One region of the Methylosinus sp. genome, then DNA from elsewhere that is predicted to be linked to it. Evidence: riboswitches for the same ligand, from Rfam matches in the RefSeq annotation. Region 1 holds a riboswitch; the other holds the start of a gene.
What was found. A riboswitch is a leader RNA that binds a small molecule or an ion and turns the genes downstream of it on or off. The one in region 1 is predicted to bind thiamine pyrophosphate.
Positions count from the first base shown of each region.

Region 1 (15,155 bases):
AAAACCGCCGCCTTGTCCCGCCACAAGGCGAAAGCCTGCGGCGTGTCGATCGCGCCGGCGCCGCGCAGAGTGGCTGGGACGGCCGCGCGATAGTCGGAGAGCCTGTAGCCGTCCGGCTCCGGCGCGGGCTCCGCGGCGGCCGGCGCGACGGCGAACAACGCAAAGCCGATCGCGGCGACGGCTCGACGCGCGCTTTCCAGCCGCCGCGTCACGGCGCGGGCGCGATCGGCGCAGGCGTAGTCGGCGCAGGCGTAGTCGGCGATGGCGTGATCGGCGCGTCGGACTCGTCGGTCAGAGGCACGCCGAAATCAGCGAGCAATCGGTCGATCTCGTTCTGGTTCTGGGCGATGAGCCGATTGAGCGCGCGCTTCCACTCCTGATCGGAATGGCGCACGCCCATCGCGATGCGGTAGCTCATGCGCGCGCCCTTGTCCCCCGTGAGCAGGACCAGCTTCAGTCGGCCGCCCGACTGCTTCACATGATAGCCGGCGATCGGCCCCCAGAGAATAGCGACGTCGATTTCCTTATTGGCGAGATCGCGGATCATATCGGCCGCCGGCGCGTCGACGCGCGTGTCGACGACGAGCGGATAGGGCTTCACCGCCGCGAGCAGCCGATAGCGGGCCAGCAGATTGCCGGGCGGCGTGTTGGCGACGAGGCCGATGCGGCGGCCATTGGCGAGGCGCGGATCGGCGAGCGAGCTCAGCCCCTCGAGATCGGAGCCGGCGCGATAGACGACCGCATAGGACGTCCGGTAATAGGGATTGGTGGGCTGCACGAGATCGTCGCCCTGCGGCATCCCCATCACCACATCGCACAAATGCGCGTTGAGCGTGTTGCGGATGAAGCCGGTCGCGCCCGGATAATAGGAATAGGCCAACCCCTTGCCGAGCTTCTTGGCCAGCAGCTCGGCCAGCTTGTTCTCGAAACCTTCGCCGGCGCGATTGGAAAAGGGGAGATTGCTGGGGTCGGCGCAGACGCGCAGGACCTCTGGATCGACGAGCTCGATCGATCCTGCGGCGTCGTCCGGCCCGGACCGCGCGCGAACGCCCGGCGACTGGGAATAGGCAGGGGCCGTCGCGAGCAGGCTCGCGACGGCGACCAGGGAAAATGCAAAAAAGCGAGAAAGAAGGCGAGGCGACCGGAGAGACTTACCGAGTCTCCGGCCGACGCCGCCACCGGCCGGCCCTCGACCTCTCACTCGGCAACGTCTCGCCTCGCAACTCGCCTGGCGACATCTCACTTGGCGCTCATGCACTTCGTTTCGGCCTCGCCGAAAGCCGCGGGCTTCTCGGCCTTCTTCTCCGGACGGCCGCGGCCGACCGCTTCGGTCGAGCGGGCGCGGATATAGATATAGAGGTCGTCGATGTAGCACATGGCGTTCTTATTCTCGGCGAAAGCCGGCATGACGCTGTCATTGCCTGCCTGCTTGTTCTCGCGGCCGCCGATGACGATGCCCACGAATTCCGCATAGTCGAAATTCTTGAGCGAGTTCTTCAGCGCCGGCGCATAGGTCGAGCCTTCGGCGTTGGGGCCGTGGCAGACATGGCATTCGGAGTGATAGCGACGATAGCCGGAGAAAGTGTACCAGTCGACAGCGCCGTCCGCCTGGATCTTATAGGTCGGGTCGCCCTTGGCGTCGAACCATTTGCCGTCAACTTCCTTGACCGCGGTCGGGTCGCCCGGCGGTTCGGCCCGCACGGTCGTTCCTAAACCCATGAAGACGCTCAGGGCCAGAGCCCCGACGAGCGGCAGTCTCATTACTCGATCCTCCAGCAGTTTCCATCTACTCGAACATGCGGCGCCCGGCGACGCGCCAGAAGGCGTTCGCCGGGCGCCGAACTTATTTTTGGCCGACTCAGTTCGCCGGAGCGACGATCGGCAGAGCGTAATCGGGCAGCGAGAACACGGTCAGCACGCCGCCGAGAGCGGTGTAGTCGGACAGCGCCTTATAGCCGCCGACCGCGCCGAGGCCTTCGTTGCTCTTGGACAGGCCGGCCGCGAGGCCGATGCCGGCCCAGCCGCCGACGCCGGACAGAACCGCGACATACTGCTTGCCCTTGTGCTCATAGGTCATCACATTGCCGATGATGCCCGACGGAGTCTTGTACTTGTACAGCTCCTTGCCGGTCTTCACGTCGACGGCCTTCAGATAGCCCTCGAGCGTGCCGTAGAAGGCGAGCCCGCCGGAGGTGGTGACCGTTCCCGACCAAACCGAGAACTGCTCCTTGTTGGACCATACGATCTTGCCGACGCGAGCGTCCCAGGCGATGAAATTGCCCATGTGGCTGTCGCCGGGCGGCGGGAACATCTCCAGCGTCGCGCCGACATAGGGCTGACCCGCGGTGTAGCTGACGCGGAACGGCTCATAGTCCATGCAGACGTGGTTGGTCGGCACGTAGAACAGGCCGGTGTCGGGCGAGAAGGACGCGGGCTGCATGTCCTTGGAGCCGAGCGCCGCCGGGCAGACGCCCTTGCTGTTCACGTCCTCGCCGTTCTGCTCGGTCGAATATTTCGACACGACCAGCGGACGGCCATAGGTCGGGGAGCTCTTGTCCATATCGACCTTGCTCGCCCAATTGACGGCCGGATCGTATTTCTCGGCGACCAGCAGCTCGCCGGTCACGCGGTCGAGCGTGTAGCCGAAGCCGTTGCGGTCGAAGTGGACGAGCGTCTTGCGAGCCGCGCCGCCGATCGTCTGATTGGCGAGGATCATCTCGTTGATGCCGTCATAGTCCCATTCGTCATGGGGGGTCATCTGATAGACCCATTTGGCGACGCCGGTGTCGAGGTCGCGCGCCCAGATCGTCATGGACCAGCGGTTGTCGCCCGGACGCTGCTTCGGGTTCCAGGTCGAGGGATTGCCGGAGCCGTAATAGACGAGGTTCAGCTCGGGGTCATAGGAATACCAGCCCCAGGTCGTGCCGCCGCCGATCTGCCACTGATCGCCTTCCCAGGTCTTCAGCGACGAATCCTTGCCGACCGGCTTGCCGAGATAGGTGGTCTTCTCGGGGTCGAGCAGAACCTCGGAGTCCGGACCTTCCGAATAGCCGCGCCAGGCGAGGCTGCCATCCTTGATGTGATAGGCGGTGATGCTGCCGCGCACGCCGAACTCGCCGCCGGCGATGCCGACGAACACCTTGTCCTTCATGACATGCGGAGCGGCGGTCGAGGTGGCGCCCTTGGAGGGATCGCCATTCTTCACCGACCAGACGAGCTTGCCGGACTTGGCGTCGAGAGCGACGAGCGTGGTGTCGGCCTGGGCCAGGAAGATCTTGCCGTCGCCATAGGCGAGGCCGCGGTTCACCGTGTCGCAGCACATCACCGGAACGACGCTCGGATCCTGCTTGGGCTCATACTTCCAGAGGATCTTGCCTTCGTTGTTGAGGTCGAGGGCGTAGACGATGTTGGGGAACGGCGTATGGAGATACATCACGTCGCCGATCACCAGCGGCGCGCCTTCGTGGCCGCGCAGCACGCCGGTCGAGAAGCTCCAGGCCGGAGCCAGCTTGGCGACGTTCTCGGTGGTGATCTGCTTCAGCTTGGAATAACGAAGATTGGCGTAGTCGCCGGTCGGCAAAACCCAATCCTTCGGATTCTTCTGGAGCTCGAGCAGCTCGTCGGCGGCGTTCGCCACGCCGGCCCCGAACAGCGCGAGAATCCCCACCGAAGTCGACAACAACAGCTTATGCATGAGCTTTTCCTCCTGACGACATCACCGTGCAAAAGGCCCGGCCACGCCGCCGACATCGCGCCTTTCCGACGCCCTAAGGCTTTGGGAAGCCGTTTCCTCTTTTTTTGCCACGACGATCGGACGGAAACGCCGCGCCCGCAGCTCCGTCCATATCCTCGCTGAGACGCCTTCCGGTTCCCGGCCGGAAAGCCTCTTTTAGGTCGGAAACGGCGGGATAATATGTCGCACAGAATTGAAGCGCAATCCCCAAATCCCTTTCCCGACTTTCCTGATTTCTCGCATGAAACCCACGAAAAACAAGGTCGAAAAACCCATGCTGCAACGCACTATTCTACGGCTCGCCATCGCGCTGTTCTGTCTCTTCACGAGCGCCGCGAAAAGCTTCGAGCTGACCGAGATCGCGCCCGGCGTGCTCGTCCATCAGGGCCAGACCGCCTTGATGTCCCGCGACAACTCGGGCGACATCGCCAATCTCGGAGCGATCGTCGGCGACGAGGCGATCGCGGTCATCGACACGGGGGGAAGCCGCGTCGAGGGGGAGGCGTTTCTCGCTGCATTGCAACAGCGCTCGCCCAAGCCCATCCGCTATGTCGTCAACACTCATGTCCATCCGGACCATATTTTCGGGAATATTGCCTTCGCAGGCGCGGGAGCGATCTTCGTCGGGCACAAGAATCTGCCGCGCGCCATGGCGACTCGCGGGCCGCATTATCTCTCTTCTTTTCGCGAGGCGATGGGCGCGCTGGTCGATGATGTGAAACTGGTTCCGCCGAGCCTCACCGTCGAGCGCGAGACGATTCTCGATCTCGGGGGCCGCAAGATCACGCTGAAGGCCTGGCGCACCGCCCATAGCGACGCCGATCTCACCGTGCTCGATCCGCAGAGCGGCACGCTGTTCGCCGGCGATCTCCTGTTCCTGCGCCATGTGCCGATCGTCGACGGAAGCCTGCTCGGCTTCCTCGCCGTCGTCGACGAATTGCGCGCGATCGAGGCGGTCCGGGTCGTCCCCGGCCATGGGCCGGCGGTCGCTCCCTGGCCGCAGGCGCTCGATGCGCAGAAAGCCTATCTCGACCACCTCACCCGCGATTTGCGCGCCGACATCGCCAAGGGCGAGACGCTCGCCGAAGCGGTGCGGACGGCCGGCCGCGAGGAGCGGCCCAATTGGCTGCTCTTCGACGATTATCACAGCCGCAACGCCACGGCCGGTTTCGCCGAGCTCGAATGGGACGCCCCTTGAGCCCCCCGCATAGAGAGAGCTATGATTTCGAAAAAGCCGGAGGAACGCAGATGAGCCCTTGGACCGCGAGCCTTCCGGCTCGCAAGACGCCGCGCGAGAGCGAGCCCGAAGGCTCGCGGTCCGGTCGTCTTCGTCTCGCGACCGCGGCGGCCCTGTGCCTCCTGGCCGGCGCAGCGATGGCCCAGGAGCCCAAGATCGATCCATGGCCCGGCCTCGTCACCGATATATTCCACGACCGCGCGATCACGCCGCATGAGGGCGTGGTGGCGCTCGACGCGCCGAAGCGGGCCGAGGACGCCGCCATCGTGCCGATGACGATCACCCTCCTCGCGCCGGGCTTGCGCGCGGCGACGCTCGTCATCGACGAGAATCCCATGCCCATGGCCGCGGCCTTCTCCTTCGGCGACGGCGCGGGCGTCCAGAAGATCGAGACGCGCGTCAGGGTGAACTCCTACACCAATGTGCATGTCGTCGGCCGGACGGCGGATGACGCGCTGCATTCGGTGGTGAAATTCGTGAAGGCCTCGGGCGGCTGCTCGGCGCCGGCGATCAAGGACCAGGACGAGGCCGACGCCAATCTCGGCAAAATGAAATATCGCGAATTCGCCAGCGAGACCCCCGCGCTGCGCGAGGCGCAGATCATGATCCGCCATCCCAACAATTCCGGGATGCAGATGGACCCGCTCACCCGCGCCTATCTTCCCGCCCATTATGTCGACAAGGTCGAGGTGCGGCAGGGCGACGCGCTGATCTTCTCCATGGAGGGCGGCATATCGCTCTCCGAGGATCCGAGCTTTCGCTTCGTCTACAAGCCCAACGGCGCCAAGACGATCCGCGTCGAGGCGCATGACAATCAGGGCGGCGTGTTCAAGGGCGAGTGGCCCATCGGCAGCGCCTCGTAAGAGACAGCGGACGGCTCTATTCGCCGCTCGCTACTCGCCCCGCGTCGCCTCCACCCATTCGCGTGTCCGCGCCTGCGGATCGGCGGCGCGCAGCACATCGGTGACGACGCAGGCGCTGTCGGCCCCCGCCGCCAGCGCCGCACGGGCGCGCTCCGGCGTCAGGCCGCCGATGGCGACGAGCGGAATCGCGCCGATGCGGCGTTTCCACAGGCTGAGCTTGTCGAGGCCCTGCGGTCCGACAGCCATTTGCTTCAGCAGCGTCGGATAGATCGGCCCCAGCGCGACATAATCGGGGGCGAGCGACAGCCCCCGCTCGAGCTCGGCCTCGTCATGGGTGCTGACGCCGAGCCGCAGTCCATGCGCTCTGATCGCGGCGATGTCGGCGGTGTCGAGATCGCCCTGGCCGAGATGCACGAAGTCGCAGGCGAGATCGATGGCGAGCCGCCAATGATCATTGACGACGAGCTGCGCGCCATGGGCCGCGCAAAGGTCGCGCGCGCGCAAAATCTCTTCGCGCAACGCCGCCTCGTCGCGATCCTTGACGCGCAATTGCACGAGCCGCACGCCCTGCGGCAGCAGACGCGGGAGCCAATCGGCGGCGTCGACGATGAGATAGAAGGGATCGAGCAAAAGCGCGCTCACGCCTCGCATCCGTCGTCGAAGGCGCGGCCGAGCACGGGCGTCGACGGCGCCGCCATGTCGCGCGGCTCCATCAGGCCGGAAAGATGGGCGGCCCGGCCCGCCTCTATGGCGAGCGCGAAGGCCCGCGCCATGACGACGGGATCGCGCGCGCGGGCGACGGCGGTGTTGAGCAGCGCCGCATCGAAACCGAGCTCCATCACGGCGGCGGCCTGCGAAGGCGCGCCGAGGCCGGCGTCGACGATCAGCGGCGTGCCCGGAAAATGCGCGCGCAACGCCCGCAGGCCGAAGAGATTATTGATCCCACGACCCGAGCCTATGGGCGCCGCCCAGGGCATCAGCACGCGGCAGCCGACGTCGAGCAGTCTTTCCGCGACCACGAGATCCTCGGTCGTATAGGGAAAGACGGAAAAACCGTCGTCGCAGAGGATGCGCGCCGCCTCGACCAGGCCGAACACATCGGGTTGGAGCGTGTCCTCCTCGCCGATGACCTCGAGCTTGATCCAGCTCGTGCCGAACAGCTCGCGCGCCATCTGCGCGGTGGCGACGGCCTCCTTGGCCGTGCGACAGCCGGCGGTGTTGGGCAGCACGCGCACGCCGAGCTCGCGAATGAGCCGCCAGAAGCTCTCGCCCGCGCGCGAGCCGCCGGCCTCGCGCCGCAGCGAGACGGTGACGATCTCCACACCGCCGGCGCGGATCGCCTCGGCGAGAATCGCCGGCGAAGGATAACGCGCCGTGCCGAGCAGGAAGCGGGAGGACAGTCTCGCATCATAGACGACGAGGTCGTCGGGCTTGCTCATCCGAATTTTCACCCTCCCTGCCGCGGCGTGACGATCTCGACCGAATCGTCTTCGCACAAAAGCGTCTCGCCGCGGTCCTTGCCGCGCACGAACGCCTGATTCACGGCCGTGGCGATTGTCTGCTCGCCAAAACCCAATTCCTCGATGAGGCGCTCCAGCGTGGGCGCCTCAACCTCGAGCGTCCGCCCATTCACCCTGATCCGCATTCATGACCTCCGGGAAGATCTCGCCCGAAAAGAGAAAACGCGCGACGCGATGCGCCAGCGCCGGCGCCAGCAGAAACCCATGCCGATAGAGCCCGTTGACATAGAGCGTGCGGCCCCGGCGCGCGATGCGCGGCAGATTGTCCGGGAAAGCCGGCCGCACATCCGAGCCCGTCTCGACGATCTCGGCCTCCGCGAAAGCCGGATGAATGGCGAAAGCCGAATTGACCAGCTCGACGATTGAGCGCGCGGTGACGCGGGAGCGCTCCTCATTCTCGATCATCGTCGCGCCGACCATGAACACGCCCTCCCCGCGCGGGACGACATAGACCGGATGGCGCGGATGCAGCATCCGCACGGGGCGGGACAATTCGATCTCCTCGCTGCGCAGCACCAGCATCTCGCCCTTGACGCCGCGCAATTCCGCCAGCGCGTCGCGCGCCGAAAAGCCGCGGCAGTCGACGGTCCAATCCGCCCGCGGCGCGGATTCGGCGCCGAGCCGGATACGGACATTGTCCATTGTCCGAAGCCGCTCGAACAGAGAGCGCATCGCCGCACGCGGCTCGAGATGCGCCTCCTCGCGAAAATAGAGGCCGCCGGAAAAGCGGCCGGCGAGCGCCGGCTCGAGGACGGCGAGGCCCGCTTCGTCCAGCCGCTCGAAACGGTGGGTGCGCCGGGAGAAATCGGCGAGCTCGGCGCGGTCGCGCGGCGGCGCGACGACGAGGCTGCCGGCGATGGTCGCGACGGGAATGTCCTTGGTCCAGAAGCCGAGCGCCTCCTCGCCGAGCACGGCGACGACAGGCTCCGCGCTCTGCAATTCGCACCAGGGCGCGATCATGCCGCCGGCGTAATAGGAGCAGCCGCGCCCCGGCGCCGCGGCTTTTTCGATAAGCTCGACCTCGGCGCCGAAGGGCGCGCCGGCGCGGGCGATCTCGAAAGCCGCGGTCAGGCCGGCGACGCCGGCGCCGATCACGCAGATCAGCATCGAGGCGGCTCGGCGATGCGAGGCGAGCGGCCGAAAGCGCCTCGGCCGAGCGGAAACAGGAGCATGCGACCTCCCTACGCCAGCGCGAACTGGATCAGGTTCGAAGGGTCGCCGAGCCGCTTTTTCTAAAGCTATTCGGCCTCTCAGCCTCTTGCCGCGCGCGATCGGCGCGCCGGCGGCGAGGCTCCCCCGGGCGAGGCCGAGAGTCGCGCAGGAGCGGCGGCGCGTCAAGCGTCGCCGCGCGCCCTACGCCCTATTCCTGCGGGGCGCGGGCGCTGATCGCCAGAGCATGAACGCGGCCGGCCAGCTCCTCGGCGAGCAGAGTGTTGACAATTCTGTGCCGCTCGACCAGCTTCTTGCCGGCGAAAGCCTCGCTCACCACCTCGATGCGAAAATGACTTTCGCCATCCTGATGATGGCCGCCATGACCGGCGTGCTTGTCCGACTCGTCGATCACCTTCAAGGTGAGCGGCGCGAGCCCCTCGGTCAGTTTCGATCTTATGCTCGCCTGGACGGCGCCGATATTGCCTTGTGCGGCCATAGTGGAATCCTCCTCGTCCTCGCCACCCAAGCAAAATTCCCGCCGAATGAAATTGGCGTCGGGTTCCGCTTGCAGCCGGCGGCCAGTCTACCATAATGCAGCGCCATGGATTTGAATTCGCCCCTCTTCGATCGTATCCGCGTGAAGCCCGAGCAGAGGCAGGAGCGCCGCGAGACCCGTTTTCGCTGCGACGCCCCGGGCTGCGAGGCCGAGGGGGCCCATCGCGCGCCGATGGGTCGGCTGCGCGAGGGGCAATATTTCTGCTTCTGCCTGGAGCACGTGCGGGAATACAACAACTCCTACAATTACTTCAACGGCATGAGCGACGAGGACGTCGCCCGCTATCTGAAGGACGCCACCACGGGCCATCGCCCGACCTGGTCGATGGGCGTGAAGCGTGGACAGGCCGCGTTTCGCGAGGACCCGCTGCGGGCCGAGAATTTGGCCGATCCGCTGGGCCTCTACCGGCAGAAGTCGCACCGCGGACGGCCGCAGGCCGAGGCGGCCCCGCGCTTTTCGCCGGTGACGATCAAGGCGCTGAACGCGCTCGGCCTAGACGAGACCGCCGGTGCGGAAGCGATCAAGACGCGCTATAAGGAGCTCGTCAAACGTCACCATCCGGACGCCAATGGCGGAGATCGCTCCTGCGAGGAAAGATTGCGGGAGATCATCCACGCGTACAAGACGCTGCGAGCGGCCAAGCTCGTTTGACGAACAGTCCTGGCCGGCTGTGTGCGTCGCGAGCGCGCGCCGGCGAAACGGAGGATCAATGTTACTCGCAAGCGACAAAGCCGCGGGGGCCGCGCCTCTGCCGGACCTCAAAGTCTCCGTGCGCCAGCTTTTCGGCATCGATTCCGATCTCGAGGTTCCCGCCTATTCCCAGCCGGACGAGCATGTCCCGGACAAGGACCCCGATTATCTCTTCGACCGCGAGACGACGCTCGCCATTCTCGCCGGCTTCGCCCGCAACCGTCGCGTGATGGTGACGGGCTATCACGGCACCGGCAAATCGACCCATATCGAGCAGGTCGCCGCCCGCCTCAACTGGCCCTGCGTGCGCGTCAATCTCGACAGCCATGTCTCGCGCATCGATCTCGTCGGCAAGGACGCGATCGTGCTGAAGGACGGCAAGCAGGTCACGGAGTTCCGCGACGGCATTCTGCCCTGGGCGCTCCAGCACAATATCGCGCTGTGCTTCGACGAATATGACGCCGGCCGCCCGGATGTGATGTTCGTCATTCAGCGCGTGCTCGAGGTCTCCGGCCGGCTGACGCTGCTGGACCAGAATCGCGTCATCCGCCCGCATCCGTCCTTCCGCCTGTTCGCCACCGCCAACACGGTGGGCCTCGGCGACACATCCGGCCTCTATCACGGCACGCAGCAGATCAATCAGGGGCAGATGGACCGCTGGTCGATCGTCGCCACGCTCAATTATCTGCCGCATGACGCCGAGACCAATATCGTGCTCGCCAAGGTCAAGAGCTTCGACAAGACGAAGGAAGGCCGCGACACGATCAACAAAATGGTGCGCGTCGCCGATTTGACCCGCAACGCCTTCATGTCCGGCGATCTCTCGACGGTGATGAGCCCGCGCACGGTCATCACCTGGGCGGAGAATTCGGAGATTTTCGGCGATGTCGGCTTCGCCTTCCGGCTCACCTTCCTGAACAAATGCGACGAGCTCGAGCGTCCGCTGGTCGCCGAGTTCTACCAGCGCTGCTTCGGCAAGGAATTGCCCGAGAGCGCGGTGAATGTGGTGATGTCGTAAGCCTTTGAGCGCAGCCTGCCACCCTCCCCTCGAGGGGGAGGGTCGGCGGGCGATAGCCGGACGGGGTGGGGTTCGAAGACTCGGGGCGCCGCCCCCTCCCGTGCGCTTTCAGCGCTCGGCCTTCCCCCTCGCGGGGGAGGTCGAAGCGCCTTTTCCGGCCCGCGTCTCGCTCGCCCGATCGTCCAGCAAATCCGGCCGCCGCGAGCGCGTGAGCGCGACGGCGCGCTCATGACGCCAGCGCGCGATTTTGGCGTGATCGCCGCAGAGCAGAATGTCGGGAATCGCACGGCCCTCGAAATCGCGCGGCCGCGTATATTGCGGATATTCGAGCAGGCCCGACTCGAAGCTCTCCTCCTCGCCGGACGCGGACTCTCCCATAATGCCCGGCAAAAGCCGCACACAGGCGTCGACGAGCGCCATGGCCGCGATCTCGCCGCCCGAGAGCACATAATCGCCGATCGAGACCTCCTCCAGAGCGCGCGCCTCGATGATGCGCTCGTCCACGCCCTCGAAACGCCCGCAGAGGATCACAGCGCCTTCGCCGGCGACCAGCGCGCGCACGCGCTGCTGCGTGAGCGGCGCGCCGCGCGGGCTCATCAAGAGGCGCGGACGCGCGTCGCCCTGTGGCGCGGCGGCGTCGATCGCGGCGGCGAGAACATCGGCGCGCATGACCATGCCGGGACCGCCGCCGGCGGGCGTGTCATCGACCGCGCGATGACGACCGAGGCCATGCTCGCGAATATTGCGCGCCTCCAGCGCCCAAAGCCCGCGCGACAGCCCGTCGCCGGCGAGCGACAGGCCGAGCGGGCCGGGAAACATTTCCGGGAAGAGAGTGAGGATGGTCGCGCGCCACATGCGGCGGGTTATGGCATGGCGGCGCGAGGCGGGAAAGGCGGCGCGCTTTCGCCCGCGACGGTTACGAGCTAGGGTTTCGTTCGCGGGCGCTCACCGCCGCCAAAGGCCGGTTCGCGCAGGATTGATCGACAATGGATTTCTTGCAACTCACCGTCACAGGAAAAATCTGGAGATATCCTGGAAAAGGCGGCTGGTATTTCGTCTCGCTGAGCGAGGAGGATTCGCGCGCGCTGAAAGAGGAGAAGAGGATCGACAGGACCTTCTATGGCTATGTCCCGGTCACGGCGACGCTCGGCGCCCGCGTCTGGATGACGACTTTGTTCCCCTCGAAGGATGGCCCCTATCTGCTGGCGATCAAGGCGGATGTGCGCGCGAAGGAGCGCATCGGCGTCGGCGACGAGGTCGTCGTCGATTGTCGCGTCGCGCTTTCGAAACGAGAGCTAGACATCCGCCCCTGACGGCGCATCGCCGTCGATCTCGAGCGGCGGCTCCACCACCACGCGCCCACCCGCCACATCGACGATGGGAACCACCGCCTTGGTGAAGGGAAAAAGCATGGTCTCGCCGCCCGCGGGCGGCCGCACCTCCAGCAGATCGCCCGCGCCGAAATTGCGCACGGCGATCACCACGCCGAGCGTCTCGCCCGCGCCCGTCTCGGCGCGCAGACCTTCGAGATCGGCGAGATAGAATTCGTCCTCCTCCGGCGCCGGCAGCGACGCGCGTGGAAGATAGAGCTCGACGCCGGTGAGCGCCGTCGCCGCCTCGCGGTCGGCGACGCCCTTGAGCCGGGCGACGAACATGTCCTTGCCGATCGACCGCAGCGAAGCGATGACGAAACGGCGCGCGCCGCGCGCGTCGAGCAAGGGACCATAGGCGGCGATCGCCGAAGGGTCGGCGGTGAAGCTCTGCAGGCGAATTTCGCCGCGCACGCCATGCGCCGCGCCGAGTCGGCCGAGCAGAACGGCGTTTTTCATGCCGCGATACGAGCGAGCGTCATTGCGCCGCGCGAAAACGACGAAGCGATCCAGCGGTCGCCGCGCGACTCTGGATTGCTTCGCTGCATGCGCAATGACGACGTCATCAGGCCGAGGCGGCTTCGGCCGCGGCGGCCGCGGCGGCGGCGCGCTCCTGCGCCTTCTTCTTCGGCTGCGCCTTCTGCGGATTGCTGCGCGTCTCGCGCTTGCCGACGCCGACGCTCTCGAGCAGACGGGCGACGCGATCGGTCGCCTGCGCGCCCTTGGCGATCCAGGCCTGCGCCTTCTCGGCGTCGAGCACCAGACGATCGGCGGCGTCCTTCGGCTTCAACGGATCGAAGGTGCCGAGCCGCTCGATGAAGCGGCCGTCACGCGGCGAGCGGGAGTCGGCGACGACGACGCGATAAAAGGGACGCTTCTTGGCGCCGCCACGGGCGAGTCTGATCTTCAGGGACATTCGGTCTTCCTTTGTGATTAACGAGTCGTGAGCGGTGAGTGGCGAGCGTCACGACCCACCACTCGGCGATTTTCATTTCTTCTTCCCGAACGGATTGAGCCCGCTCAGGAAACCTCCGCCGCCGCCGAGCCCGGGCAGGGTCGGCTTGGCGGAGAATGCGGATGCCGGCGGCGCGGCGGGAATGCTGGGCCCGGCGCCGGGCGGCGAGCCGCCGCCGCCCATTTTCTTCTGCAATTCGGCGATCTGCTCCTGGCTCGGCGCCGGCATGCCGCCCATTCCCATCATTTGCGCGGCCTTGGCCATCATGCCGCCGCGCTTGCCGCCGCCCATGGCCTTCATCATGTCGGCCATCTGGCGATGCTGCTTCAGCAGCTTGTTGATCTCCTCCACCTTCACGCCGGAGCCGGCCGCGATGCGGCGCTTGCGCGAGGCTTTGAGAATGTCCGGGTTGCGCCGCTCCTTGGGCGTCATCGACAGGATGACCGCGCGTTGGCGCTTGAACATCTTGTCGTCGATATTGGCGGAGGCGATCTGCTCCTTCATCTTGGCGACGCCGGGCAGCAGGCCCATGATGCCGCCGAAGCCGCCGACCTTCTCCATCATGGCCAGCTGATCGGCCAAATCCTGCAGATCGAACTTGCCTTTCGCCATGCGCTCGGCGGCGCGCTGCGCCTGCTCGGCGTCGACGGCGGCGGCGGCTTTCTCGACCAGCGCGACGATGTCGCCCATGCCGAGAATGCGATTGGCGATGCGCTGCGGCGAGAATTCGTCGAGCGCATCCATCTTCTCGCCGGTGGCGATCAGCTTGATCGGCTTGCCGGTGACGGCGCGCATCGAGAGCGCCGCGCCGCCGCGGCCATCGCCGTCGACGCGCGTCAGCACAATGCCGGTGAGGCCGACGCGATCGTCGAAACTCTTGGCGAGATTGACGGCGTCCTGACCGGTCAGCGCATCGACGACGAGCAATATCTCATGCGGCTTGGAGACGGCCTTGATCTGCGCCATCTCCTCCATCAGCAGCTCGTCGATATGCGTGCGGCCCGCCGTGTCGAGCAGCACGAGGTCATAGCCCTCGCGCCGCGCCGTCTCCTCGGCGCGCTTGGCGATCTTGACCGGGTCCTGGCCCGGCACGATCGGCAGAGTGTCGACCTCCACCTGTCGGCCGAGAATGGCGAGCTGCTCCTGCGCGGCCGGGCGCTTCACATCGAGCGAGGCCATCAGCACGCGCTTGCCGTGGCGCTCTTTCAGGCGCTTGGCGATCTTGGCCGTCGTCGTCGTCTTGCCGGCGCCCTGCAGGCCGACCAGCATGATGGCGATCGGCGGGGCGGCGTCGAGATCGATCGGCTGCGCCGTCGAGCCCAAAGTCTCGACCATGACGTCATTGACGATCTTGACGACCATCTGGCCGGGCGAGACCGACTTCACCACATTGGCGCCGACGGCCTTCGCCTGCACGCTGTCGGTGAAGGTGCGCACGACGTCGAGCGCGACATCGGCCTCGAGCAGGGCGCGGCGCACCTCGCGCAGAGCCTCGGCGACATCGGCCTCCGTCAGGGCGCCGCGCCGCGTGAGCTTGTCGAATATGCCGGAGAGCTTGTCGGAAAGGCCCTCGAACATGCGGTTCTCCTGCGCGCGAAGCGGACGTCGCTCCAAAGCAAATCGCGCCCGGGGGCGCTCAGCGCTGCCGGACGTTGGCCCTACGCCTCCGTGGCGAATGGGCGGGTCATAGGTCATCTCTGACGAGATTGGCGCGATTTTAGGCGCTGGCGCCCGGGAAGTCAACGCGCGGCGCGGAGACTCGGCGCGGAGACTCCTCGCCCCGCGACGTCTTGGCCGGGCTTGTCCCGGCCATCCACGCCAGCGCGCGCCGAAACGTCGAAGATGTGGCGCGACGCCGAAACTCCGGCTGACCCCGCCGGGGGACGAATTCGCCGATGGTCGGCGCTTTCCTTTGGTCTCGCAGCTGCTTGGCGTGGATGGCCGGGACAAGCCCGGCCAAGACGGCGGCAGAGTCTCGCAGGATAGGATTATCGTCCGCCCGCGCCGAAGCGCCCGGCGCCTCGCGGCGGCGGGAGAGGAGGGGCGGCTCGGGACGCTCCG
Region 1 is NZ_DATBQF010000047.1:6,574-21,728, forward strand. It holds gene VIF40_RS12690 (PQQ-dependent catabolism-associated CXXCW motif protein) at 1-212, opposite strand, end outside; gene VIF40_RS12695 (substrate-binding domain-containing protein) at 209-1,105, opposite strand; gene VIF40_RS12700 (c-type cytochrome, methanol metabolism-related) at 1,240-1,719, opposite strand; gene xoxF5 (lanthanide-dependent methanol dehydrogenase XoxF5) at 1,859-3,694, opposite strand; gene VIF40_RS12710 (quinoprotein relay system zinc metallohydrolase 2) at 4,008-4,931, shown strand; gene VIF40_RS12715 (quinoprotein dehydrogenase-associated SoxYZ-like carrier) at 5,108-5,833, shown strand; gene VIF40_RS12720 (thiamine phosphate synthase) at 5,864-6,475, opposite strand; gene VIF40_RS12725 (thiazole synthase) at 6,472-7,272, opposite strand; gene thiS (sulfur carrier protein ThiS) at 7,281-7,478, opposite strand; gene VIF40_RS12735 (FAD-dependent oxidoreductase) at 7,441-8,460, opposite strand; TPP riboswitch at 8,515-8,661, opposite strand; gene VIF40_RS12740 (BolA family protein) at 8,714-9,001, opposite strand; gene VIF40_RS12745 (J domain-containing protein) at 9,107-9,712, shown strand; gene cobS (cobaltochelatase subunit CobS) at 9,771-10,769, shown strand; gene trmD (tRNA (guanosine(37)-N1)-methyltransferase TrmD) at 10,878-11,624, opposite strand; gene VIF40_RS12760 (DUF1905 domain-containing protein) at 11,756-12,082, shown strand; gene rimM (ribosome maturation factor RimM) at 12,065-12,598, opposite strand; gene rpsP (30S ribosomal protein S16) at 12,705-13,055, opposite strand; gene ffh (signal recognition particle protein) at 13,128-14,672, opposite strand.

Region 2 (15,155 bases), on a different contig from region 1:
GGAGACGCAGTCGCGCCGGGCGCCGCCCAAGATCGTCATCGGATAATGCGAAAAGGCCGCGGCCGCCGCTTCGGCGCGCCGCGGCCTCGCTCTCGTTCTCAGAGATGGGTCGGGATCAGAGAATTGTCGCCGAGGTCGAATTTATAGGTCCAGCCGACCGAGACCTCGAGGCCGCGCAGCCACAGATTGACGTTGGCGGCCGGATTATAGGCGCCGAAAGGCGTCGCCGCCGTCTGCGGCAGCGCCTCGGGACCGCGCACATTGTTCTTGAAAGCGTAGACGACGGCGAGGTCGAGCGTCGAATTCTTGGTGATGTCGTAGCTGAGGCCGCCGCTGATGTGATGCGCGTTGATGATCGGCGCGAGTATGTTCAGCGTCACCGAATTCGTCGGGATCGGGTTGGTCACATAATGATAGCCGGCGCGCAGCGCAAAGCCCGGCTGCACGCGCCATTCGACGCCGAACGACGCCGAATCGGTGTCCTTCCAGCCGAAGCCGGGGCCGCCCGAGGAGCCGAGCGAGCGCAGCAGCACCGGGAAGCTCGAATTGGAGACAGATCCGACGCCCGAATAGAAGATATGGCGCCAGTCGGCCATGACGGTCAGATCTGGCGTCAGATCATAGGCGACGCCGGCCGTGAGATTGGCCGGAATGTCGAAGCTGCCGCCATCGGCGAAGAGGCCCGAATATTTGCGGAAACGTGTCATGAACATCGGCGTCGAGCCGGCGACGCCGATGCGGAACTGGTCGGTCACGCGCCATTGCAGGCCGAGCCGCACGCCGCCGCCGAACGACCAGTCATAGCCATTGTCGGACAGGCTGTACATATCGGCGGAATAGGGCGAAAAGGATTTGAGACCCTGCAGATTGATCCTCTGCACCGCGATGGTGGGCGCGATGCCGATCGACAGCGCGCCGTATTTGCGCGCATAGCCGACGCTGGTGAAGGCCTGCTCGAGATCGACGCCCGCATAGCCGCCGCCGAAGGGGCCCCCTGACGGCGGGTGAAAATGGCCGAAATCGAAGGAGGTGTTGATGCCGCCGTTGGCGTAGGAGGCCGTGCCCCAGGCCGACTCCGCGTCGATCGGCGCAGAATAGGAGTTATGGGGCACAGGGAAGATCGGCCGCCCGCTGCGGACGTCGCCCGGCGCCAGCACCTTGGGCGCGCCGTCGGTCGAATAGCCGCGCTCCGGAAACAGAGCGGTGACGCCCAGCTGCATCTGCCGGCGCTCGAGATCGACGAGTCCGGCCGGATTGATCGACAGCGACATGGAGTCGCGCGAATCGGCGACGCCGGCGCCGCCCAGCGCCTTCTGACGCGGGCCGTAGCCGATCAGAAAATAGCCGTCCGCGGCGAGTGACGGAGCTGCGAGAGAAATCGTGAGAGCAGCCGCCGAGGCGAGAGTGCGCCAGGAATATCCGTTCATTATCTATCGCCCCGCCCCAGATCGGTCGTCGTTCACACGCCATTTAGAAGCACTCGGCAACCCGGCGGCGTTTGTATCTCACGACTCACTATTGCCCAAGAATCTATCAGAGAATCTAACAGAGCGGGCGGTCCGCGACATCGCTATCGGTCGGACGCCTGTGAATATTTTCGGATCTGTCACGTTTTTGCCACAGCGCTCCGCCGCCGGGCCGTCGATAGCGGGACCGTCGACAGCCACGCTGTCGATTTGCCGGACGGTCGATTGCCGGACTTGCCGCGATCCGGGGCCGCGGATAACATGCGCGCCTTGGCGAGGGGCGCCGCTCCGATGAGGAGCGGCTGAGAAGCACCCATCGAACCTGATCCGGGTAATGCCGGCGCGAGGGAAGGCCAAAGGGACGCGTCGTCCGATGTTGCGGACGGCGTCGGCCGACTCCGTCGCCTGCCGCCCAGCCATCCTCGAGACAAGGGAGCGCGACGATGAACGTGCAGGACAAACGCCCGACGACTCCCCAGAGCGTGACCACCGGCCCGATCGGCGGGTCGCGCAAGCTCTATTCCTCCCCGCGCGGGCGGGAGGATATTCGCGTCGAGGATATTCGAGTCCCGGTGCGCGAGATCGCTCTTCATCCCTCGTCCGGCGACGCGCCGCTGCGCGTCTATGATCCGTCCGGCCCCTATAGCTGCGCGGAATTCGTCCCGGATCTTTCGGCGGGCTTGCCGGCGGCGCGTCGCTGGCTCGAGAGCCGGGCCGGCCTCGAGGCCTACGCCGGCCGCGCCGTGAAGGCGGAGGACAATGGCTTCGTCGGCGAGGATCGGCTGGTTCCGCCCTGTCCCGCTCCGCGCGCCATTCGCCGCGCCGCCGGCTCGGCGCCGGTGACGCAGCTCGAATATGCGCGCGCCGGCGCGATCACGGAAGAGATGATCTATGTCGCGCATCGCGAGAATCTCTGCCGCGAGCGCGCCTTCGCGCAGGCCGCCGAGCGCATAGAGGCGGGCGAGGGATTCGGCGCCGAAATTCCCGCCTATGTGACGCCGGAGTTCGTGCGTCAGGAAGTGGCGTGCGGACGCGCCGTCATTCCCGCCAACATCAATCATCCGGAAGCCGAGCCGATGATCATCGGCCGCAATTTCCTGGTGAAGGTCAACGCCAATATCGGCAATTCGGCCATCACCTCCTCGGTCGCGGAGGAGGTGGAGAAAATGGTGTGGGCGATCCGCTGGGGCGCCGATACGGTGATGGATCTCTCCACCGGACGCAATATTCACAATATTCGCGACTGGATCATCCGCAATGCGCCCGTTCCGATCGGCACGGTGCCGATCTATCAGGCGCTCGAGAAGGTCGGCGGCGACGCGACGAAGCTCGACTGGGAGGTGTTCAAGGACACGCTGATCGAGCAGGCGGAGCAGGGCGTCGATTATTTCACCATTCATGCGGGCGTGCGCCTCGGCCATGTGCCGCTCACCGCCGCGAGAGTCACCGGCATCGTCTCGCGCGGCGGCTCGATCATGGCGCGCTGGTGCCTCTCGCGACACAGCGAGAGCTTCCTCTATGAGCGCTTCGACGAGATCTGCGACATCATGCGCCGCTATGACGTGTCCTTCTCGCTCGGCGACGGATTGCGTCCCGGCTGCATCGCGGACGCCAATGACGCCGCGCAATTCGCCGAGCTCGAGACTCTCGGCGAGTTGACCAAGATCGCCTGGGACAAGGGCTGCCAGGTGATGATCGAAGGCCCCGGCCATGTGCCGATGCACAAGATCAAAGTGAATATGGAGAAGCAGCTGCGCGAATGCGGCGAGGCGCCGTTCTACACGCTCGGGCCGCTCGTCACCGACATCGCGCCGGGCTACGACCACATCACCTCCGGCATCGGCGCCGCCATGATCGGCTGGTTCGGCACGGCGATGCTCTGCTATGTGACGCCCAAGGAGCATCTCGGCCTGCCGGATCGCGAGGATGTGAAGACCGGCGTCATCACTTATCGCATCGCAGCGCACGCTGCCGATCTCGCCAAGGGCCATCCGGCGGCGCAGGAGCGCGACGATGCGATGAGCCGCGCGCGTTTCGACTTCCGTTGGGAGGATCAATTCGACATCGGGCTCGATCCCGATACGGCGCGCCGCTATCACGACGAGACCTTGCCCAAGGAGGCGCATAAGGTCGCGCATTTCTGCTCCATGTGCGGGCCGAAATTCTGCTCCATGCAGATCACGCGCGATCTGCGCGAGGAGGCGGCGGCGCTCGCCGAGCGTGACAAGGGCTTTGCGGAAAAGAGCGCGGAGTTCTTGGAGAAGGGCGCGCAAATCTACGTCGCCGAATGAGGCGGCGGGCTGTTTTTCGCGACCGGTCGGGAAATGCTCCTTTTGCAGTGCAGCGAAGCTCTTCTCCGCATGATTTTCGGGGCGCCGCAAAAATGTCAATTACATTGACAGGCGCAGCGAAAACAGCCTATTTGCCCGCGGGACGATGCGCCCTGTAACAAATAAGGGACAAATGGTCCCACATCCAAAAAGAGGGAAACGGCAAATGAACTTTCGCGCCATTGTGACGGCCGCTGCTCTGTCGCTCGGCATGGTCGGCCCGGTTTTCGCCGGTTGCGACATCAAGGATGAAGACAAGCAGGGCGTCTGCGTCGACAAGTGCTTCTTCGAATATGTCTCCGTCAAGAATCGCTTCTCGGCGACTCCCGAGTCCATCGAGAAGGCCAAGGAGGCTAAGGGCGCCTGCTATCAGAAGTGCGGCTGCGAGCCGGCTTCGGTGAAGGAATAATCCTTCCGGAACGACGCGAGCCCGGCGGGAGTCCCGCTTCCGCGATCGTGACGCCGCCGGGCGCGCGATTTTTCGCGCGCCCAGGGGGCTTCTCATCGAAGAGCCTCCGTCCTGCCGTGTTTGATTTTTGTACAGTCGTGAATTTCGCGCCGTAGCGAATTTCAGGGATCCGCGGCGCGCGCGATCGATCCATCGCCGCTGCGCAAGACGATCTCGATGGACGTAAGACGATCTCGATCGACGAGTCGTTCCAGAGCCGCTCCCGGGCCGCCGACGCAATGTTGAAACGTCGTGCGAGCGAATCGCCCTTGCGCGCCCTATCCTCGATAGCAATACGAGAAGCGCTTCATGCCTGTCGGAGGCGGGCGGAGCTTTCGGTTGTCTCGCGCCTCGGAGCCGCTATTGTGCGCGCATGACACAGAAGCAGGAAGCCGTCATCGGCGTCGTCACCGCCTCCGATCGCGCCAGCGCCGGCGTTTATGAGGATGTCAGCGGACCGGCCATCGCCGCCTATTTCGAGAAGGTGCTGACGAGCCCGTTCCGCATCGAGCGGCGCCTCATTCCCGATGGTTTCGAGAGCGTGCGCGACACGCTCATCGATCTCGCCGACAATATCGGCTGCGATCTCGTCGTCACCACGGGCGGGACAGGGCCTTCGCCGCGCGATCTGACGCCCGAGGCGACGCTCGCCGCCGCGCCGCGCGAATTGCCCGGCTTCGGCGAGCTGATGCGCAAAGTGTCGCTGGCGCAGACGCCGACCGCGATTCTGTCGCGGCAATTGGCCGCTCACCGAGGCAAATGTCTCGTCATCAACCTGCCCGGAAAGCCCGCCGCCATCGAGCTTTGCCTCGACGCGGTGATGCCGGCCGTGCCCTATTGTCTCGATCTCATCGGCGCCGCCTATATAGAGACCGATCCGGCGCGCGTCGCGGCGTTTCGCCCGAAGGGCAAATAGCCACCTGATCGGGTAGGGCGTCTCCCCTTCTCATTCGCGCATCGGGGCTGTATAGACTGGCCGCAGGGCCGTTCTGCGGAGCCCGCGTGCAATCTTTGTGGGGGCAAGGTTGATGAGCGATGTGCGGCTGGTCGTCGTCGGCGCCGCCGGCCGCATGGGCCGGATGCTGATCGCCTCCGCGGGGGAGACGAAAGGCGTCGTGCTGACCGGAGCGGTCGTCTCGGCCCATTCGCCCATCCTCGGGGAGGATGCGGGCCTGCTGGTCGGCCGTCCCGCCAATGGCGTGCGCCTCTGCGCCGATGCGACGGCCGCGCTCGCCGAGGCCGATGTGGCCATCGATTTTTCGACGCCGGCGACGACCGTGGCGCTCGCCGGGCTCGCCGCGGCGGCCGGCGTCGCCCATGTCATCGGCACCACCGGATTGTCGAGCGAGGACATGGCCGCTCTCGCGACGGCCGCCGAGCGCGTTCCCGTCGTGCGCTCCGGCAATATGAGCCTCGGCGTCAATCTTCTCGCCGTTCTGGTGGAGCGCGCCGCGAAGGCGCTCGGCGTCGCCTGGGACATAGAGATCGTCGAGATGCACCATCGCATGAAGGTCGACGCCCCTTCCGGCACGGCGCTGCTGCTGGGCGAGGCGGCCGCGCGGGGGCGGGACGTCGCGCTCGGCGAGCACAGCGCCCGCGCCCGCGACGGGCTCACCGGACCGCGGCGGGAGGGCGACATAGGCTTCGCCTCGCTGCGCGGCGGCACGGTGGTGGGCGAGCATTCGGTGATCTTCGCCGGGGCGGGGGAGCGCATAGAGCTCGCTCATCGCGCCGAGGATCGCGGCATTTTCGCGCGGGGCGCCATCGCCGCCGCTATTTGGACGCGAGGGCGGCCGGCCGGCCTCTATTCTATGGCCGACGTGCTCGGCCTCGCCGGCGCCTGACAGCGCGCCGCATCGTTCGATTCGAGGGACATAGCCTGCATGGACCGTATTCTCGTCCTCCTCCGCCATGGCGAAAGCGAGTGGAACGCCAAGAACCTGTTCACAGGCTGGAAGAACCCCGATCTGACGCCCAAGGGGATCGAGGAGGCGCGGCGCGCCGGACGCGAGCTGAAGCGCATCGATCTGCGCTTCAACATAGGCTTCACCTCGCTGCTGCTGCGCGCGCAGCGCACGCTCGATCTCACCTTTCACGAGCTCGGGCAGAAGGACGTGCCCGTCATCCGCAGCCGTGCGCTCAACGAGCGGCATTACGGCGATCTCTCCGGCCTCAACAAGGACGAGGCGCGCCAGCAATGGGGCGAGGAGCAGGTGCGGTTGTGGCGGCGGTCCTATGACGTCGCGCCGCCCGGCGGAGAGAGCCTCAAGGATACGGTGGCGCGCGTGCTGCCCTTCTATTGCCAGGAGATTTTGCCGCGCGCTCTGCGCGGCGAGCGCGTGCTGGTCGCCGCGCATGGCAATTCGCTGCGGGCGCTGGCCATGGTGCTCGATCGGCTGACGCCCGAATCGGTGTCCTCTCTCGAGATCACCACCGGCGTGCCGATCGTCTACCGGCTCAATTCCGATTCGACCGTCGCCGCCAAGGACGTGCTCGACCGGTGACGCGCGGCGCTCCTCGCAGGACGGAGCGAGAATGTCGGAGATAGAGCCGGGCGTTCGCCTTTACCGCGGCTATTTCGACGAGGCCGCGCAGCGCGCGCTGCTGCGCGAGCTGGAGAGCGTCATCGCCGCCGCGCCGCTGCTCACGCCGACCATGCCGCGCAGCGGGCTGCCTTTCTCGGTGCGCACGACCAATTGCGGCCCGCTCGGCTGGCTCAGCGATCAGGCGCGCGGCTATCGTTACGAGGCGCGCCATCCCGAAACCGGCGAGCCCTGGCCGCCCATGCCGCGAATGCTGCTCGACGCATGGGAGAAGCTCGCGGATTATCCGCATCCGCCGGAGGCCTGCCTCGTCAATTTCTATGGGCCCGAGGCGCGCATGGGGCCGCATCAGGATCGGGACGAGGCGGATTTCTCGGCTCCGATTCTCTCCGTTTCGCTCGGCGCCGATTGCCGATTCCGTCTCGGCGGCGTCAAGCGCTCCGATTCGTCGCGCGTCTTCGCGCTGTCGTCCGGCGATGTGCTGACGCTGGGCGGACCGGCGCGGCTGCGCTTCCATGGCGTCGATCGGCTGCTGCCGGAGCTCGCGCCGAAGCTGTCCTCGCCGCTTTTTGCGGCGGGCGGACGCATCAATTTGACGTTGCGCCGCGTTACCTAACGACATTTCAGGCGCTGTTCAGCAAGCGGAGCATATTGTCACCAATAGCGCTCCGATATAGTTTCCCGGCCGCGGGATGAACGATCGGCGCAGGCGTCACGCCAGGGCCGGCAAAATTAAGACAGTCGGTTCCCAGGGGACGACGCTTCGAGGAAAGGAACGAGGATGAAATTTGTGACCAGGCTGACGCTCGCTGCGGGCGTCGCTTTCGCCGCCATGGCCGGCCAGGCGATCGCCGCCGGCGATCCCGCGGCGGGCGAGAAGATCTTCAACAAGTGCAAGGCCTGCCATCAGGTCGGCGAGACCGCCAAGAATGCGGTCGCTCCCGAGCTCAACGGCATCAACGGCCGCAAGGCCGCGACCGCCGAGGGCTATAATTATTCCGACGCGCTCAAGGCGTCCGGCATCACCTGGGACGAGGCCGTCTTCAAGGAGTTCGTCAAGAGCCCGAAGGCCAAGGTCCCCGGCACCAAGATGATCTTCCCGGGCCTGCCCAAGGACCAGGACCAGGACGACGTCTGGGCCTATCTCAGCCAGTTCGGCGCGGACGGCAAGAAGAAGTAATCCGAACATTCCGTTCGGTTGGCGAAAGCGGCCCCTGCGGGCCGCTTTTTCTTTTGGCGGATCGGGGCTAAATGCCCGGGTGGACGGGACCGAGCGACGGCGGGACCGAGTGACGGGGGAAGAGAGAGCCGAGTGACGCGCAAGCCTGACGAAGTCCCAGCCGAGCTGATGCAGGAGCTCGCCACGCTCCCGGTGTTCTACGCGCTGGAGGGGCGGCGCGTCGTGGTCGCCGGCGGCTCGGACGGCGCGGCCTGGAAGGCCGACCTCGCCGCCGCCGCGGGCGCCTTTGTCGAGGTTTTCGCCGCGTCGCCTTCGCCGCGGCTCGAGGCCGTCGCCGCCGCGCGCGCGCGCCTCACGCTGATCGAACGCGATTGGCGCGCGGAGGATCTCGCCGGCGCGGCGATGGCGCTCGCCGTCATCGAGGCGGATGCGGAGGCGCAGGCCTTTCGCGACGCCGCCAAGACGCATGGGGTTCCGGTCAATCTCACGGACCGGCCGGGGCTCAGCGATTTCACGATGGGCGCCATCGTCAATCGTTCGCCGCTCGTCATCGGCGTCTCCACCAGCGGCGCGGCGCCGGCTTTCGCGCAGGCCGTGCGCGCGCGCGTCGAGACGCTGATCCCCGCGACCTTCTCCGCCTGGACCAGAGCGGCGCGCGCCTTTCGTCCGCGCGTGATGGCCTCGGGGCTCGACTTTTTCGCACGCCGCGACTTTTGGCGGCGTTTTACGCGCGAGGCGTTCGCGCGCGTCGAGCATGCGCCGCAGGACGACGATCTCGACGCGCTGCTCGAGGAGACGCGCCGCGCCGACGCCGCCTCCGCGCGCGGCCGCGTGACGCTGGTCGGCGCGGGGCCGGGCGATCCCGAGCTGCTGACGCTCAAAGGGCTGCGCGCGCTGGTCGGCGCCGATGTCGTTCTGTTCGACGATCTGGTGCCGGCCGCCGTGCTCGATCTCGCGCGGCGCGAGGCGACGCGCATCAATGTCGGCAAGCGCGGCTATGCGCCTTCGGTGAAGCAGGAGGAGATCACCGCTCTGCTGGTGACGCTCGCCAAGGAGGGCAAGAATGTCGTGCGCCTGAAGGGCGGCGATCCGATGATCTTCGGCCGCGCCAATGAGGAGCTCTGCGCCATTCGCGCCGCAGGCCTCGAGGCGGAGGTGGTGCCGGGGGTGACGGCGGCGCTCGCCGCGGCGGCGGCGCTCGAGGTCTCGCTCACCAATCGCGATACGGCGCGCCGCGTGCAATTCGTCACTGCGCATACGAGCGACGGCAAATTCCCCGAGGATATCGATTGGCGCGCTCTCGCCGACCATCGCGCGACGACGGCGGTCTATATGGGCAATCGCACGCTGCCCGCATTGTCGAAGCGCCTGCTCGCCGAAGGCATGGACCCTGCGACGCCGGCCTTTCTCGTCGAGCGCGCCAGCACGCCGCAGCAGCGCATCGTCGCCGGCACGATCGGCGATTTGCCGCAGCGCGTGGCGCAGGAGACGCTCGACGGGCCGTGCCTCGTGCTGATCGGCGCGACGCTGACGCGGTGAGCCGTCAATATCGGAACGACAATGTCGCCGAGATCGAGCGCGGCTCGCCGCGATAGAGCGCGCCGCTCGAGGTGAAATTCGGCCGGTCGGTGAGATTGCTCGCGCTCACATCGAGCTTCCAATGCTCGTCGAAGCGATAGCCGAGCGAGGCGCCGAGCATCTGCTGCGGCGCCAGGGTGAAGCCTCGGACATTGGGCAGCGTCGCCTCCGCCGCGCTCGCGTAATAATAGCTCGCGCCGAGCTCCAATCCGCGCAGGAGGTCCCACTCCGGTCTATAGTCGAGACTGACGCTGAAGACGCGGCGCGGCGCGCCGAGGAGATCGCTGCCCGCTTGCGAGGGGACATTGGAGTCCTTGGCGACGATGGCGTGCAGGAAGGTGGCGGCGCCGCTCGCGCGCAGACCGGGAAGGATCTCGCCGGAGAGATTGAATTCGACGCCATGGCTGTGCTGGCGGCCGGTGACGAGCGAATAGAATCCGCCCGGATCGGCGGGGTCGGTGATGGCGACATGATCGCGCGTCACATCGAACAGGCCGACCTCGAGACGCGCTTTATATTCGGGAAAGCTCTGCTCGAAGCCGATCTCATATTGCGTATCCTGCTGCGGCGGCGGCGCATCGCCGCCTCGCACGCGCACCGAGATATTGGGTATGAGCGAGCGCCCGAAAGCGGCGAAGAGATTCGTCGTCTCGCCAGGGCGGAACAGCACGCCGGCGCGCGGGCTGAAATAGCCGCGCGTTCCCTTGCCGAGCGTGGAGGAGGATGTCCCCGAAAGCGCGCCGAAGGGATCGAAGACGGTTTCGCGCTGCGCCAGCAGATCGTAGCGTCCGCCGAGCAGAATGCGCCATTGCGGCGTGAGATCGACGAGATCCTGCGCATAGACGGAGCGGCTCCAGGCGCGCGCGGCGCCATTGGCCCATTGCGCGCCGGAATAATCGACGCCGAGCGGATAGAGCGGCGCGCCTATGTCGATCTTCGGCAGCGGATCGCGCGCGAATAATTCGTCATGGCCGTAGAAATAATCCCAATGCTCGAGGCCGAGAAAAACATTGTGGCCGATGTCGCCCGTCGTGAAGCGTCCGTTCAACCGCAATTGCGCGTCGAAATTTCGCGCCGCGAAATGCGATCGCACGGGACGGCCGAGCGTCACCGAATGCAGGCCGTCATAGCCCCAGCCGAGGAACCAGCCATAGGTGTTGCCGTTCAGCGAATAATCGACGACCGTGGTGAGCGACCAGTCGGCGTCGAAGGCGTGCTCATAGGTGAAGGTGAAATCCGCGGACCGCGGCCGTTCATGCTCATTGACCGGCGCGCCGGCGTAGAATTCGCGCGGCGTATGTAGAAAGATCGGCGAGGCGGGGACGCCGTCGCGATAGACGAAGCGCCCGGCGCGATATTCGGCGCGCAGCGTCGCTCGGTCGCCATTGTCGAGAACCAGCGTCGCCGCCGGCGCGACCAGAACGGCCCGGGCGCGCATGAAATCCACGAAGCCGCCGACGCTCTGCGCGAAGCCCGTCATGCGGAACAGCAGCGTCTGCGCATCGTCGAGCGGCGTGTCGATGTCGAAGGTCGTGCGATAGACGTCGAAGGCGCCGATCGTCGCCGTTCCGCGCGCGAAGCGCTCGGCGAGCGGAGCCTTGCGGATGTAATTCGCCGAGCCGCCATAGCCGCCGAGCGCCTTGCCGAACAGCATGGCGCTCGGGCCCTTGTAGAATTCGACGTGATCGACCGTCGACAGATTGACGTCCTCCGAGCTGAAGCCATGCGCGGCGCCGTCGAACAGGGTGAGTCCGCCTGGAAAGCCGCGCATCACGAAGCCCGGCGAATAGCCGGAGTCGGCGACCGACGAATTGACGAAGACGCCGGAAACGCCCTTGCCGAGCGATTTCGCCTGTGGCGCGGAATCATCCGCGCTCTTGCGCTTCTCGTCTTTGCTTTCGGCCGCAATGTCACTGTCCGGCGCGGCGATCGCCGGTGCCATCAGCGCGAGGATGCAGAGAGCAGTCGAGCCGAGGAGGACGTCGCCTCTGAGGAGCATCGTCGATGAACGCCGCCGAATGTGGGTGTCGAAACGAAGATGTCGGCCATCGCGTCGACGATAAGTCGTTCCATATCATTGACAGCGGCGCGCCTGCAATAGTCGTCGAAAAAAGCTCGGTAAACCTTTCACGAACCTGTCGTGACCTTCGCGCGACTTTCATGAGACTTTGGCGTTAGGTTCGGCTTGCTTTTTCGGCGCTGGCTGCGAGGCGATGCGAAGGGTCATGGCCGGCGCGCTCGCCCGCGCCGCGATGGAAGCGTTTCGCGCGGCGCTTCTGCAGCCAGCGGATCATGCCCGTCACGAACAGCAGCGGACAGACGAGGCCGGTGACGAAGACGAGAATGCGTCCCGTCCAGCCGAATGCGCGGCCGGAATGCAAAGGCCATTGCCATTGCATGAAGACGTCGCCCGCGGTTCCATGGACAGGATCGCGAACGCCGACGACCTCGCCCGAATATTGATCGACGAAAGCGCAGCGCGTTCCGATGAAGCGGCTGATCTCGGCGATGTCCGTGCGGCAGATTTCGTAGACGCTTGTCGCATCTTTCGGGAATCCGACATTCTCGAGTCGTCCTTCCGGATAGAGCCGCGCGGCGGCGTCGACCGCCTGCTCGAAGGGAATGCGCGGCCGTCCATCGGCGGGGCCGGAGACGATCTCGCCGCGCTGCGCCGCGCTGAGCGGCGAGAACAGCGCGACGACCCATTGGAATTGCGTGTCGAGATTCATCGAGACGCCGGAGATCAGCACGGCGAGCAGCACCGCCGCCGTATAGAGGCCGCCGAGCTTGTGCAGATCATAGTTCAGGCGCTCGCCGCTGGCGTTTCGTTTCAAGGTGAAGGCGGCGAGCCATTTGCCGGGCGAGGGCCACCAGAGATAGACGCCGGTGAAGACGGAGACGACGAGCAGAATGGCGGCGAGTCCGACGACGACGCCCGGGTCGCCGGCGACGTCGTAGAGCAGCAGCGACCAATGGAGCTGAAACAGGAAGCTCATGAAGCTATGGTGAGCGACCCCGCTCTTCGACCAATAGACGCGGTCGCCGAGCACTTTCGCCGTGTAGGGATCGATGCAGAGGCGGCGTGTGTCGCCTGTCTTCGCATCCTCGTAATAGACCTTGTAGCAGCCGCTCTCATTGCGCGGCATGCCGACGCCGCCGGGCTTTGCGCCTGCGGGCAGCGCCGCGTTCAGCGCCTCGCCTATTCGCCCGAGCGGCGCGAAGGCGGCCTCGCCCTCGGGCGGCGCGGCGGAGGTGAACATTGCGGGATCGAGCATTTCGTCGATCTCGGTCCAGAACACCAGCGCGCTGCCGGTGAGGCCGATGAGCGCGAGCATCGCGCCGGCGACGAGGCCGATATAGAGATGAATGTCGAGCCAGAGCTTGCGCCGCGCTTTTCGCTTCTCGCGTCGCGCGGCGGCGTCTCGGGAAGCAGTGTCTCGGGAAGCGGCGCCATCGGGCGATGAAGACGAGGGCAAAATCTGTTGCTCCTTCATGGATGGGCTCCCGAAGATGAAGCGATGGGCGCCGCCGTCGGGGCGCCCATGCGATCAGAATTTGAAACTCACCGAGCCGACAAAGGTGCGCGGCGCGCCATAATAGGCGAAGCTGCAACCATCGCTATATTCGAAATAGCGCGTGTCGGTGAGATTCTCGATGTCGAGCTGGATTTGGACGCGTCGAATTTCACATGGCCTGGCATCTTCCAGCTGTTGGCGTCATTGCCCCGGCGTTCGTCCATCGCATAGACGCCGCCGCCCAGCTCGAAGCCTTCGGCCGCCGCCGGCGCCGTGTTCTATTTGGCCGAGAGGCTTCCGAGCCTCCGCCTCGCCATCGCCGAGACGCCCGGCGGCGGCGCGACCTTTCGATTGTCGTTCCGCCGCGAGCTCGCTTGATCCTTCAGCGCAGCGCGTCGGCCAGCGCCTCGAGGAAAGCGTCGCCATATTGCGCGAGCTTGTGCTCGCCGACGCCCTGCACGCGCCGCATCTCGTCGAGCGTCGCCGGGCGGTGCGACGCCATTTCGATCAGCGTGCGATCGGGAAAGACCATATAGGCGGGCAGGCCCGCTTCGCGCGCGAGCTCCAGGCGCTTGCGCTTCAGCGCCGCGAGCACCTGCTCCTCCTGCGCGTCCAGCGCCTGCGTCCGCGGCGCCTCGCCGCGCTTGCTGCGCGGCGCCTTCGCTGTCAGCGGATCTCGGCGCAGTGAAATCTGCGCGCGGCCGAAGAGAATATCCTCGCCCTTTTGCGTCAGCCGAAAGCCGCCATGCTCCGTGGTCGCCAGCGCGCGTGCGGCGAACAGCTGCCGAATGATCGCGCTCCAATCCTGCTTGGAGCGATCCTTGCCGACGCCGAAGGTCTTGATGCCGTCATGGCCGTTGCGGCGCACCGCCTCGCTCGCCTCGCCGATGAGAATATCGGCGAGATAGCCGGCGCCGAAGCGTTGTCCCGTGCGCATGGCGGCCGAGAGCGCCTTTTGCGCGTCTATGGCTCCGTCATAGACCTGCACCTGGCCGAGACAAATGTCGCAGCGCCCGCAGGGCGGGCTCTCCTCGTCGAAATAGGCGAGCAGCGTCTGGCGCCGGCAGGAGGGCGTCTCGCACAGCATGGCGAGCGCCGAGAAGCGGTCGTGCTCGACGCGCTTGCGTTCCTCGGGCACTTCTTTCTGATCGATCTGCCGGCGGCGGAAGGCCATGTCGTCGAGGCCATAGAGGGTGAGCGTGTCGGCCGGCAGCCCGTCGCGGCCGGCGCGGCCGATCTCCTGATAATAGGCTTCGACGCTCGACGGCATGTCGGCATGGGCGACGAAGCGAACGTCCGGCTTGTTGACGCCCATGCCGAAGGCGATGGTCGCGACGGCGATGATTCCGTCTTCTTGCAGGAAGCGGTCCTGATTGCGATTGCGCAGCGTCTGCTCGAGCCCGGCGTGATAGGAGACTGCCGCATGGCCTTGGTCCGTGAAGAAGGCGGCGAGCTTTTCCGTCGCGTCGCGCGACGAGCAATAGACGATGCCGCTCTCGCCGCGATGCTTTTCCAAGAAGCGCTGGAGCTGCTTTCTGGGCCCGTCCTTGGCGGCGAAATTGAGCGCGAGATTGGGCCGGTCGAAACTATGCAGGAAGAGGCGCGGGCTGGTGGCGAACAGGCGTTGGGCGATGTCGGCGCGCGTCGCCCTGTCGGCGGTGGCGGTGAGGCCGACGACCTGCGCGCCGAGCGCCTTCGCCGTCGCGCCGAGCTCGCGATATTCGGGGCGGAAATCATGGCCCCATTCGGAGACGCAATGCGCCTCGTCGATGGCGAGCCGGGTCGCGCCGGCGCGCTGCAGCTCGGCGATCAGGCCGGGCATCACGAGCCGTTCCGGCGAGACGAACAGCAGCCGCAACTCGCCGGAGCGAATGCCGCGGCGCGCCTCGTCATTCTCGGCGGCGTCGTTCATCGAGTTGAGCGTCGCTGCGGGCACGCCATAGGCGCGCATCTGCCGCACCTGATCGCGCATCAAGGCGATGAGCGGCGAGACGACCACTGTGAGCCTGCCGTCGACGAGCGCGGGCAGCTGGTAGCACATGGATTTGCCGCTGCCGGTCGGCATGATGGCGAGCACGGGCTCGCCGGCCAGCAC
Region 2 is NZ_DATBQF010000077.1:21,304-36,458, reverse strand. It holds gene VIF40_RS19885 (Mrp/NBP35 family ATP-binding protein) at 1-46, shown strand, start outside; gene VIF40_RS19880 (OmpP1/FadL family transporter) at 99-1,427, opposite strand; TPP riboswitch at 1,733-1,834, shown strand; gene thiC (phosphomethylpyrimidine synthase ThiC) at 1,910-3,757, shown strand; gene VIF40_RS19870 (hypothetical protein) at 3,963-4,205, shown strand; gene mog (molybdopterin adenylyltransferase) at 4,618-5,160, shown strand; gene dapB (4-hydroxy-tetrahydrodipicolinate reductase) at 5,273-6,088, shown strand; gene VIF40_RS19855 (2,3-bisphosphoglycerate-dependent phosphoglycerate mutase) at 6,128-6,748, shown strand; gene VIF40_RS19850 (alpha-ketoglutarate-dependent dioxygenase AlkB) at 6,780-7,403, shown strand; gene VIF40_RS19845 (cytochrome c-554) at 7,569-7,967, shown strand; gene cysG (siroheme synthase CysG) at 8,100-9,506, shown strand; gene VIF40_RS19835 (TonB-dependent receptor) at 9,511-11,544, opposite strand; gene VIF40_RS19830 (PepSY-associated TM helix domain-containing protein) at 11,720-13,039, opposite strand; gene recQ (DNA helicase RecQ) at 13,443-15,155, opposite strand, start outside.
Region 2: it holds a riboswitch for thiamine pyrophosphate, as region 1 does, so the genes downstream of both, thiC (phosphomethylpyrimidine synthase ThiC) here and VIF40_RS12735 (FAD-dependent oxidoreductase) in region 1, are expected to answer to the same signal.